One region of the Oceanicaulis sp. UBA2681 genome, then DNA from elsewhere that is predicted to be linked to it. Evidence: predicted binding sites of a transcription regulator. Region 1 holds the regulator's gene; the other holds the start of a gene.
The links. Region 1 encodes LexA, which represses DNA repair genes until DNA is damaged. Its sites were predicted from a motif close to ATGTTCCNCTTGTGTTCC; they were not measured.

Region 1 (5,257 bases):
ATGAGCTTCGCCGCTGTTGCGGCGTTGATCGCCAGCTTTGACGTTTATCGTCGCTGGCGTCCCGAGGGCGGCGGCTCAACCTCGCTCCTCGCCAAGATCAAGGACGCGATAGCCGGGTTGAGCGCCACATCCCTGATCGCGGGGTCCGCGACCGGTGCGTTTGCTGTGTTTCATTTCCAGCGCATGGCCGCATATGGGCTTTTGGCCAATCTGGCGGCCATGCCGCTTTTTACGTTCTGGGTGATGCCGGCGGGCGGCGCGGCGCTCCTGTTTTCGGTGATTGGGCTGGAAGGCCCGTTTCTCTGGATCATGGACCAAGGGCTGCGCCGGGTTCTGGATGTGGCGTATTGGGCGTCAACGCTTGAAGGGGCCGTGGTGGGCGCTAACGCCGCCGATCCCGCGCTGCTGGCGCTCTATGGTTTGGGTTTTGCGTGTCTGGTGATCGGGCTGGGGTGGATGCGGCTGGGCGGCGGGGTGCTGGTCTGCGCCGCCCTGGCGCTGTTCATCGTTCAGGCGCCGCCCCAGATGATGATCACCGATGGCGGGGTGGTGCTGGCGCGATTTGAGGGGGCGGGAGACGCCTTCACCGTCAGTGACCGCAGGCGGGGACGGTTTGATGCGCGCGTCTTCCTGCAACGCACCGGAGCGAGCTATCGCCCGGAACGTGCGGCGCTGGCCTGCGACTCTCTGGGATGCACGGGGCGCACCGCGGAAGGCTTGCTGCTCGCCGTCACGGATAATCCCGAGGCGCTGGAGGATGATTGCGACCAGGCGGATCTGATCGTCTTTGACGGGGTCGTCTCCGCCTGGCGTAAGCGCCGTTGTGCAGCCTTGCTGTTAGATGACCCGGCGCGCGCCGAACTCGGCGGGCTGGAGTTCTGGGTGCATGACGGCCGGGTGGTCCGCATGCGCGGCGCCGAGCAGGCCCGGCAGGGCCGTTTATGGGGCGGCGCGCAGGGCAGCTAGCTTATTGAAGCTTGAGCCCGGATTGAGACATGCGCCAGAGCAGGGCGTCGATGCGGTCCTGACCAAAGAAAGGTTCGCCGTTAAACACCATCAGCGGCACGCCCCAATGACCCGCCGCATCCTGATTGGCTTCGTTTTCGAGGATCTGGGCGTCAATCTGGTCGGATTGGGCGTCCGCTTCCGCATTCAGCCAGTCCGGGTCCAGTCCAGCCTTGTGAGCGGCTTCATCCAGCGCGCCGTCATCGGTCCAGGGTGTTTCATAGCCTGCGCTTGCGCCGCCCCAGATGCGCCGGCTGGCGGCGGCGATATACGCTAGCCCGTCGCCGGTTTGCGTGGCCAGAACGCCCAGTCGGTTGAGATAGGTGATGCGCGGCTGCTCAGGGGCGATCTTCAGTGTGCCTAGATCCTGAGCGATCGGATCGGGCGAAGGCGCGCTGATGGGGAGGCCCAGGCGTTCCGCCTCGCGCGCCACATCAATGAGCACATAATGGATCCAGCGCGAATCGCGTTCTTCGAAGAACTCAGGGCTGCGCACCGCCAATGGGCGCACAATACGGACATTGACCGTGAAGCCGTATTGATCGCGCAGGGCCAGCAGGCGCTGTGCTGCGATATAGCTGTAGGGGCTTCGAAACGACCAATAAAGGTCAAAGCTGAGCGCGGTCTGATCTGTCATGGTCTGTGCTGTCCTGATCGGGCAAAGCCCCGAACGGCAATACTAAACCGCGCAAATCAGCGCGCCTAGTGATAGCGCCGGATCAAGCCGACCAGACGCCCCTGCACCTTGACCTCGTTCGGGCCGAAAATGCGGGTTTCATAGGCCGGGTTCGCCGCTTCCAGAGCGATGGAGCCGCCCTTTTTGCGCAGCTTTTTCAGCGTGGCTTCTTCGTCATGGACGAGGGCGACAACGATGTCGCCGCTATTGGCGGTGTCGCCGCGTTTGATCACCACCAGATCGCCGTCGAGAATACCGGCGTCGATCATGGAATCGCCATGCACTTCCAGCGCGAAATGCTCGCCGCCGGAAATCATGTTCGCCGGAACGGGCAAGCGGTCGGTTTCATGCTGGATCGCCTCAATCGGCACGCCGGCCGCGATTCGGCCCAGAACCGGCACGTCCACGCCCTGAATGCTTTCTTCGTGAGCGGGGGCGCCGAAGGGCGCTTTCACCACATTGGAGGCAGGCGCTGACGCGGGAGCGCCGGTTTGCGGCAGCTTCAGCACTTCCAGAGCGCGCGCCCGGTGGGCCAGCCGACGGATGAATCCGCGTTCTTCCAGAGCGCTGACCAGTCGATGCACGCCGGACTTGGAGGCGAGGTTGAGCGCTTCTTTCATTTCGTCAAAGGAAGGCGACACGCCGTCTTCAGACAGACGCTTGTTGATGTAGAGCAAAAGCTCGTGCTGCTTTTTGGTCAGCATGGTCGCCTCTTGGAACAAAATAGAAACTTACTAAAAGTGTTCTATGCATGTTCCGTCTTAACGTCAAGTGAAGCTGCGACGCGTTTAGAGCCCCATAAGGGTGCGCGTCGCGGCGGTGACATCGTCCTGCCGCATCAGGCTTTCACCGACCAGCAGAGACTTGGCGCCAGCGTGCTGCAATCTGACAGCGTCGTCACGGGTGAAGATGCCGCTTTCCGCCACCAGAAGCCTGTCATCACCCACCATAGGGGCAAGAGTTTCAAAGGTTTCCAGTGAGGTTTCGAAGGTGCGCAGATTGCGGTTGTTCACCCCCACAAGCGGGCTGGGGAGGGCCAGAGCGCGTTTCATTTCGGCGGCGTCATGCACTTCGACCAACGCATCCATATCCCATTTGAACGCTTCCTCGATCAGCGCGGCGGCGAGGGAATCATCAACGCTGGCGAGAATCACCAGGATGCAATCCGCGCCCAGCGCGCGTGATTCGGCGACTTGCCAGGGGTCGTAGAGAAAATCCTTGCGCAGGACCGGCAAAGACACCGCCGCGCGCGCCGCGACCAGATAGTCATCATGGCCCTGAAAGCTGGGCGCGTCGGTCAGAACAGACAGGCAGCTTGCGCCCCCGTCTTCATAGGCTTTGGCGAGTATGGGCGGGTTGAAGTCTTCGCGGATCAGGCCCTTGGACGGGCTGGCTTTCTTCACTTCCGCGATCAGGCTTAGCCCATGCTCGGTCGCATCGCGCTCCAACGCCGCCTTGAAACCGCGGACCGGGCTCGCCTGCTGGGCGCGCTCGCAGACCGCTTCATACGGGAGCGCGGCCTTGCGCTCGGCGATATCGGCGCGCTTGTAGGCTTCAATTCGGTTCAGGACGTCGCTCATCGGGCGTGTTCTCTTCAAGGTTTAAGCGCTTAGGCGTTGCTGGCTCTGACAAGGGCGTCGAGCGCAGCTTGCGCGCGGCCGTCATCAATTGCGGCCCCAGCCAGTTCCGCGCCGGTCTTCAGGTCTTCAGCCAAGCCTGCGAGCTTCAGCGCGGCGGCGGCGTTGATCAGGACAATATCGCGATAGGGGCCTTGCGCGCCCTTCAGGAGGTCTCGGATCGCCTGCGCGTTCTCTTCAGGTTCGCCGCCTTTCAGATCATCCAGCGCGGCGCGGCGCAGCCCTGCATCCTCAGGCGTGATCTCGTATTCACGGATCTCGCCGTCCGGCGTCAGTTCGGCGACAAAGCTGACGCCGGTGGTGGTGATTTCATCGAGCCCGTCTTCGCCATACACGATCATGGCGGCGTCCGCGCCCAAGCCGCGCAGGGCTTCGGCCATGGGAACCAGCCATTTGCGGTCAAACACGCCCAGGAGCTGACGTTTCGCGCCGGCGGGGTTTGATAGCGGACCCAGCAGGTTGAAAATCGTCCGCACGCCCAGCGTCTTGCGCGCCGGCCCCACATGACGCACCGCGCCGTGGTGAGCCTGGGCGAACAAAAAGCCCACGCGCGCCTGACCCAGTGCGGCTTCCACCTGATCAGGGCGGGCGAACAGATTTACGCCCAGGCTTTCCAGCACTTCCGCAGAGCCCGATTTGGAGGAGGCGGCCTTGTTGCCATGTTTGGCGACGACGGCGCCTGCGCCAGCGGCCACGAGGGCGGCGGCGGTCGAGATGTTCCAGGTGCCGCGGGCGTCGCCGCCGGTGCCGCAGGTGTCGATGGCGGCGGCGGGCGCATTGACCGGCGTCATGCGGGCGCGCATGGCCTTGGCGCCGACCATCAGCGCTTGCGGGCTTTCCCCCAAGGCGGTCAACGCCAACAGAAACCCGCCAACCTCTACAGGGTCGGCCTGACCCTCCATCAGCGCGTCAAACGCGTCCGCAAGCGCAGTCTCATCGGGTTCCTGGCCCAGGGCGAGGGCCTGAATGGCGGGACGCATGCGGCTCATGCCGCTTGCTCTGTGGTCAGACCCGCAAGACGCAGGAAATTGCCGATCAGCGCGTGACCATGCTCGGACGCGATGGATTCAGGGTGAAACTGAACGCCGTGAATGGGGCGGGTCTTGTGCATCAACCCCATGATCTCGTCGTCTTCGGTGTGCGCATTGGCGACCAGCTCAGTCCCATCGGGCAGATCCACCGCCAGCGAGTGATAGCGCGTGGCCTGATAGGGCGAGGGCAGGGCCTCGAACACGCCTGTGCCGTCATGGCGGATCGGGCTGGTCTTGCCATGCATGATCGCCTTGGCCTGAATGACCTTGCCGCCAAACACCTGACCGATCGACTGAAAGCCGAGGCAGACGCCAAAGATCGGCAGGTCCTCCGGGGCGTTCCGGATCAGGTCCAGGCAGATACCCGCTCGATCCGGATCACAGGGGCCGGGGCTGATCAGAACGCCTTGAGGGTTGAGGGCCAGGGCGTCCTCTGCGCTCATCGCATCATTGCGGATGACGCGGGTCGGCGCGCCCAGCTCCTGGACATAATGAACCAGGTTGAAGGTGAAGCTGTCATAATTGTCGATGATCAACAGCATGGAGGGCTCGCCGCATCCGTGAAAACTGATGTGGAACTTAAGCAAGGCGACACGCGCCGCCAACCGCGACTCGCTGTAAATAGGCACGGATGATCCGTACTGCTTCCTATGCGCCGCATCTGGGCTCTGCCCTGGCCGCCGGTTTCATGCTGGTGGCGGCGCTTGCTTATAATCTGGGCGCCAATAGCAGCGAGGCCGAAGCGCGCGCCGTCGCGGCGCCTGCTGACCTCGACTCCCGCCAGCTCGCCTCGTCCTGGCCCGGCGTGATCCGCGTGGAGGCGGCGAACAGGATCGGCGCCGCGCCCAAGCCTTCAGTGGTTGAGACTTCAGCCCTCACCTCCGAGCCTGTTGAGCCGGCGCTTTTGA
Region 2 (5,257 bases), on a different contig from region 1:
GACTCACTTTCAGAACGGCTTTCCGGCGTCTTTGACAGCCTGACCGGGCGCGGCGCGCTGTCAGAAAAGGATGTGGACGCCGCCCTGCGCGAGATCCGCGTGGCCCTTCTGGAAGCCGATGTCGCCCTGCCGGCGGTGAAGGACTTCACGTCCAAGGTCCGTGAAAAGGCGATCGGCGAAGACGTCATCCGCTCGGTCAGCCCCGGCCAGCAAGTCATCAAGATCGTCCATGACGGTCTGGTGGATCTGCTCGGCGGCGAAGGCGAGCCCGAAGGCCTGAACCTCACCGGCGAGCCGCCCGTGGCCATCCTGATGGCGGGTCTTCAGGGCTCGGGTAAGACCACCACCACCGCCAAGCTCGCCAAACGCATTTCCGAGCGCGAGAAGAAAAAAGTCCTCGTCGCCTCGCTCGACACCCGCCGCCCGGCGGCGATGGAGCAGCTGGCGCAGATGGCGGAAAAGGCCGGCGTGAACTGCCTGCCCATCGTCAAGGGTCAGTCCGCCGTCGAGATCGCCAAGCGCGCCATGAGCGCGGGTCGCCTTCAGGGCTATGACGTGGTGATCCTGGATACCGCGGGCCGCACCTCCATCGATGAAGAGATGATGGGCGAGGCCGCCAAGATCGCCGATGTGGCGCGGCCGCGCGAAACCCTTCTGGTGGCTGACAGCCTGACCGGTCAGGATGCGGTGGAGACCGCCAAGCGCTTTGACGAGCGTCTGAAGCTGACCGGCCTGGTGCTGACCCGGATGGATGGTGATGGCCGCGGCGGCGCCGCGCTATCCATGCGCTGGGTCACCGGCCTGCCGATCAAATTCCTGGGCGTCTCTGAAAAGGTCGACGGGCTGGACGCGTTCGACGCGAAACGCCTGGCGGGCCGTATTTTGGGGCGCGGCGACATCGTCTCGCTGGTGGAAAAAGCCGCCGCCGAGGTCGATCACGAGAAAGCCGAACGCCTCGCCAAGAAAATGGCCAAGGGCAAGTTCGACCTTGAAGACATGGCCGACCAGCTGCGCCAGCTTCAGAAAATGGGCGGCATTTCCGGCATGATGGGTTTCCTGCCGGGCATGAACAAGGCGGCGAAGGCCCAGATGGCCAATGCCGGGTTCGACGACAAGGCGCTGAAACGCCAGGAAGCGATTATCCTGTCGATGACCCGCGAAGAGCGCGCCAAGCCTGACCTCCTCAAAGCCAGCCGCAAGCGCCGCATCGCCATGGGCGCCGGCGTCGCTGTGCCGGAGGTGAACAAGCTTTTGAAAATGCACCGCCAGATGGCGGACATGATGAAGAAGATGGGCAAGAAGGGCAAAAAGGGCGGCATGCCCGGAATGCCTGGAATGCCCGGAATGGGCGGCGGCATGCCGGGCATGGGCGGCGGAATGCCCCCCGGTCTCGGCGATGCGGCCTCTGATCTTCTCAAAGGACACGCGCCCAAGGGCGCCGACCTGCCGGGGCTGGGCGGCCCAGGCGACCAGGGATTGCCAGGTATTGGCGGACCGCTGGGGCCAGACGGCCTTCCGCTCGGCCTCTCGAAGAAAAAATGACCTTAAAGGACCACATCCATGTCTGTTAAAATTCGTCTCGCCCGTGGCGGCGCCAAGAAGCGTCCGTACTACCGCATCGTCGTCACCGACTCGCGCATGCCGCGCGACGGCCGCTTCATCGAGAAAATCGGTCACTACAACCCGATGCTGCCGAAAGACCACGACAACCGCGTGGCTGTGGACACCGAGAAAGCCGCCGAGTGGATCAAGAAAGGCGCCCAGCCGACCGATCGCGTGGCGCGCTTCCTGAAAGACGCCGGCGTCTATGAATGGGCCCACGGCAACAACCCGAAAAAAGCCGAGCCGGGCGAAAAAGCCAAAGAGCGCGCTGCTGAGCGTCTCGAAAAGGAAGAAGCCAAGAAGGCTGCCGCCGCTGAAGCTGAAGAAGCCAAAGCCGCTGCCGCCGCCGCTCCGGCTGAAGAAGAAGCGCCGGCTGAAGAGGCCGCCGCTGAAGAAGAAAAGTCCGAATAGGACTTTCTTTTCCAGGCATTTGATCAACCCCGCCGTGGAAACGCGGCGGGGTTTTTCACATCTGGAGTCAGCGATTAGCACGCCGGCCTGACTCTTTCGGGTTTTTCCCTGAACGCATTTGTTCTATCTTTGTTCCAAAGCGGACAGCCGCCTGCGGAACAGACACATGCGCAAGCCCGACACCATCGAGCAGCTCTATCTCGACTTTGACAGCTTCTTCGCCAGCGTCGAGCAATACGCCGATCCGCGCCTGCGGGGCCGCCCCGTGGGCGTGATCCCCATGAAGGGCGCGCGCAACACCTGCATCATCGCCGCCTCGAAAGAAGCCAAGGCGAAGGGCGCCAGCTCTGTCATGACCGTACGCGAGGCGCGCGAGGCCGTGCCCGACATGATCCTGGTGGATCAAAAGCCCGACCTGTACCGCCGCATGCACGCCGTGATGCTCGCCGAGATCCGCGCCGTGCTGCCCATCGGGGCGGTGAAATCCATCGACGAGCTGACCTGCAAGCTCGACGCCCGCGCGATCGCCGACCCCGAGGGCGTGTCAGACGCGATCAAGGCGCGCATCGCGGCGGAAACGGGTGGTGTGGTCACCGCCTCCATCGGCATGGCGCCCAACCGCTTCCTCGCCAAAATGGCCTGCAAGCTCGGCAAGCCTGACGGTCTGACGATCTGGCGGCCTGAAGACCTGCCGGGGCCCTTGCTCAAGCGCCCGATCGAGGAAGCGCCGGGCATCGGGTCGTCCATGCGCAAGCGCCTTCTGAAAGCGGGCGTGGCGGATATGAAAGCGCTCTGGGCGCTGCAGCCCAAGCAGATGCGCGCCCTGTGGCGCAATGTGGCGGGCGAGCGCTTCTGGTATGCGCTGCACGGTTACGACATCCAGGCCGAAGCCGCCCAGCGCCGCATGTATGGCCATGGCCGCGTGCTGCCGCCCAGCCATCGCAGCTGGCCCAGCGCCTATGACTGCGCGCGGCTTTTGACGGTTAAGGCCGCCCGCCGCATGCGCCGCGACGGCCGCACCGCCGGGCGCATGGGGCTGTGGCTGCGCCATATTGACGGCGGCTGGAGCGGGGAGCTTCCCCTGCACAGCGCCCGCACCGACCGCGACTGCCTGAAAGCGCTGGATGCGCTCTGGGCGGCGGCGCAACGCTCTGACCCCCGCGCGCGGCCCATGCGGGCGGGCATGTATCTGTGCGATCTCGATGATCCCGGCGTCACTCAGACCGACTGGTTGGTGGAGGATAACGCTGAAGACCGCGCCCGCCGCAACGCGCTGCAGGACGCCATCGACTCGCTTAACAGCCGCTACGCCAAGTCGCTTGTCACCCAAGGGGTCTGGACCCCGCCGCCGGGCGGCTATGCGGGCGGCAAGATCGCCTTCACACGTATCCCCTATGCCGAGGACTTCTGGTGATGACCTGGAAAACCGAACTTCGCCTTGACGATCTGCCGCCGCTGAGCCGGCTGGAAGCGTTTTGCAAGACCTGCAGCGCGGCGCGCTATTACACCGCGCAGGAATTGCTGGCCCGCCGCGCCCTCCAGCACGCCCATCTTGATCAGGTGGAGACCGCGCTTCGATGCGTCCAGCCCGGCTGCGGCGGCGCGGTGGCGCTCTATGAAGCCAGCTCGGGCGAGACCGAAGCCTTTCAGGGCGGCATGCCCTAGCGCCTCTCGCGCAGCGGCCGTCTTGAGCTGGAGCGCTCTTCAGGGCAGACAGAGCGCCAGAAAAGGATCCCGCCATGCCCGCACCTGAAGAAGAGCTTGTCGTCATCGCCGCTGTCGCGGGCGCCCATGGGGTGCGCGGGGATGTGAAGATCAAGCCCTTCGGCGACGCTGCCCAAGTCTGCAGCTATGGCCCGTTCCTGGATAAATCCGGCGCGGTGATCCTGACCCCGACGCAAGCCAAACCCGGCCCCAACGGCACCGTGACGATCCGGCTAAAGGAAAATCTCACCCGTGAACAGGTGCAGGCGATGAAGGGCACGCTGCTGCACGCCCCGCGCAGCGCCTTGCCGGAATTGGAAGAGGACGAGTTCTATTATTCAGACCTGATCGGTCTGACGGTGGAAAATCTTGAGGGTGAAGCGCTTGGCAAGGTGAAATCGGTGCAGGATTTCGGCGCCGGCGATCTGCTGGAAATCTCAGGCCCTGACGGCGTCTGGTTTCTGCCCTTCACCAAAGCGGCGGTCCCCCATATGGACCTCGCTGCCGGCAAACTCGTCGCCAACCCGCCGGAAACCATTGAAGGCGATGAAGACAAAGACCAATAAGCGCGAACTCGCTTGATGGGCGAGAAAGGCTGGGGCACCCTCTCTTCAAAAGAGGGGGATATCCATGATCTGGCTCGCCGCGCTGGCATTGGCTGCGCAGGACCCGCAGTTGGTAGAGTGCGGCCTGCGCGGCGTCTCCGAACGCGATGATCCCAGACGCGCGCCAGAGCAGATCACGGCTCAATGCCCGGAAGGTCATGACGGATTGCAGGCTGAAGCCGACAGAGTATTGGCCCAGATTGACTTGCCGTCACGACGACTAGCCAGATTTTCCAGCTATAGTGTCGCCGACAGGCTGGCCTTCCAGCGAGATGGCGCGGTCTGGCAGGCCCTTCCGGGCCAATGGCTCCTGAAAACGGACATCCTCTTTCCCATGCGCGCAGCCGAGTATGGCGCAACACACATGGTCTGCACCTTTGCAGCGCGCCCGACCAATGACGGGGCGCTCAATGACCCCAATGTGGTTTGCCTATCCGATGTTGATCGCGCGGAGCGCACCTTAAGTCGTGCACTGCATCAAGAGCTGCAAAACTGGCGCCTGGCGCCGACGCCTTACGAATACTGCATGAATGAACAACTTTATGTGGGTGCACAGATCATCACACCGTCAGGGGCGCAAGCCGAAACACAGATGCCTGACCCGGCCCGCCTGCCTGACTTGTGCCGCGAAGGCGAGGACTGATCCCCCATGCCCCGCCTGATTGCGCTCCTCCTTCCACTGTTCCTCCTCACCGCCTGCGCCACCGCCCCGGACAATCTGCCGGATCGCGAGTGTGCGGTGACGACAGCGGTGCTGAGTCCGATTCTGGGGGCGGCTGCTGAAAGCGGCGACAGCGCCGAGCTGGCGCGGCGCACGGGGCTCTGGCCCGAAGCGGGCTCTGACCGTTGGGCCTATGTGCAGCAAATGGGGTTTTCGCCAACCTGGCGCTCTGGCGCGACGGATCAGGCCCTGCGCAGCGTCTATTGGCGAGCCT

Region 2: a site for LexA is predicted at 2,132-2,149, ahead of B3M53_RS00660 (Y-family DNA polymerase). Genes of this name have one in related genera too.

Annotation. Positions count from the first base shown of each region.
Region 1 covers NZ_DEMB01000008.1:126,609-131,865, forward strand. The annotation lists gene B3M53_RS05780 (ComEC/Rec2 family competence protein) at 1-966, shown strand, start outside; gene B3M53_RS05785 (2-hydroxychromene-2-carboxylate isomerase) at 968-1,642, opposite strand; gene lexA (transcriptional repressor LexA) at 1,708-2,385, opposite strand; gene trpC (indole-3-glycerol phosphate synthase TrpC) at 2,470-3,261, opposite strand; gene trpD (anthranilate phosphoribosyltransferase) at 3,291-4,307, opposite strand; gene B3M53_RS05805 (anthranilate synthase component II) at 4,304-4,891, opposite strand; gene B3M53_RS05810 (divergent polysaccharide deacetylase family protein) at 4,981-5,257, shown strand, end outside.
Region 2 covers NZ_DEMB01000002.1:6,468-11,724, forward strand. The annotation lists gene ffh (signal recognition particle protein) at 1-1,542, shown strand, start outside; gene rpsP (30S ribosomal protein S16) at 1,561-2,013, shown strand; gene B3M53_RS00660 (Y-family DNA polymerase) at 2,180-3,427, shown strand; gene B3M53_RS00665 (hypothetical protein) at 3,427-3,678, shown strand; gene rimM (ribosome maturation factor RimM) at 3,753-4,283, shown strand; gene B3M53_RS00675 (hypothetical protein) at 4,348-4,965, shown strand; gene B3M53_RS00680 (hypothetical protein) at 4,972-5,257, shown strand, end outside.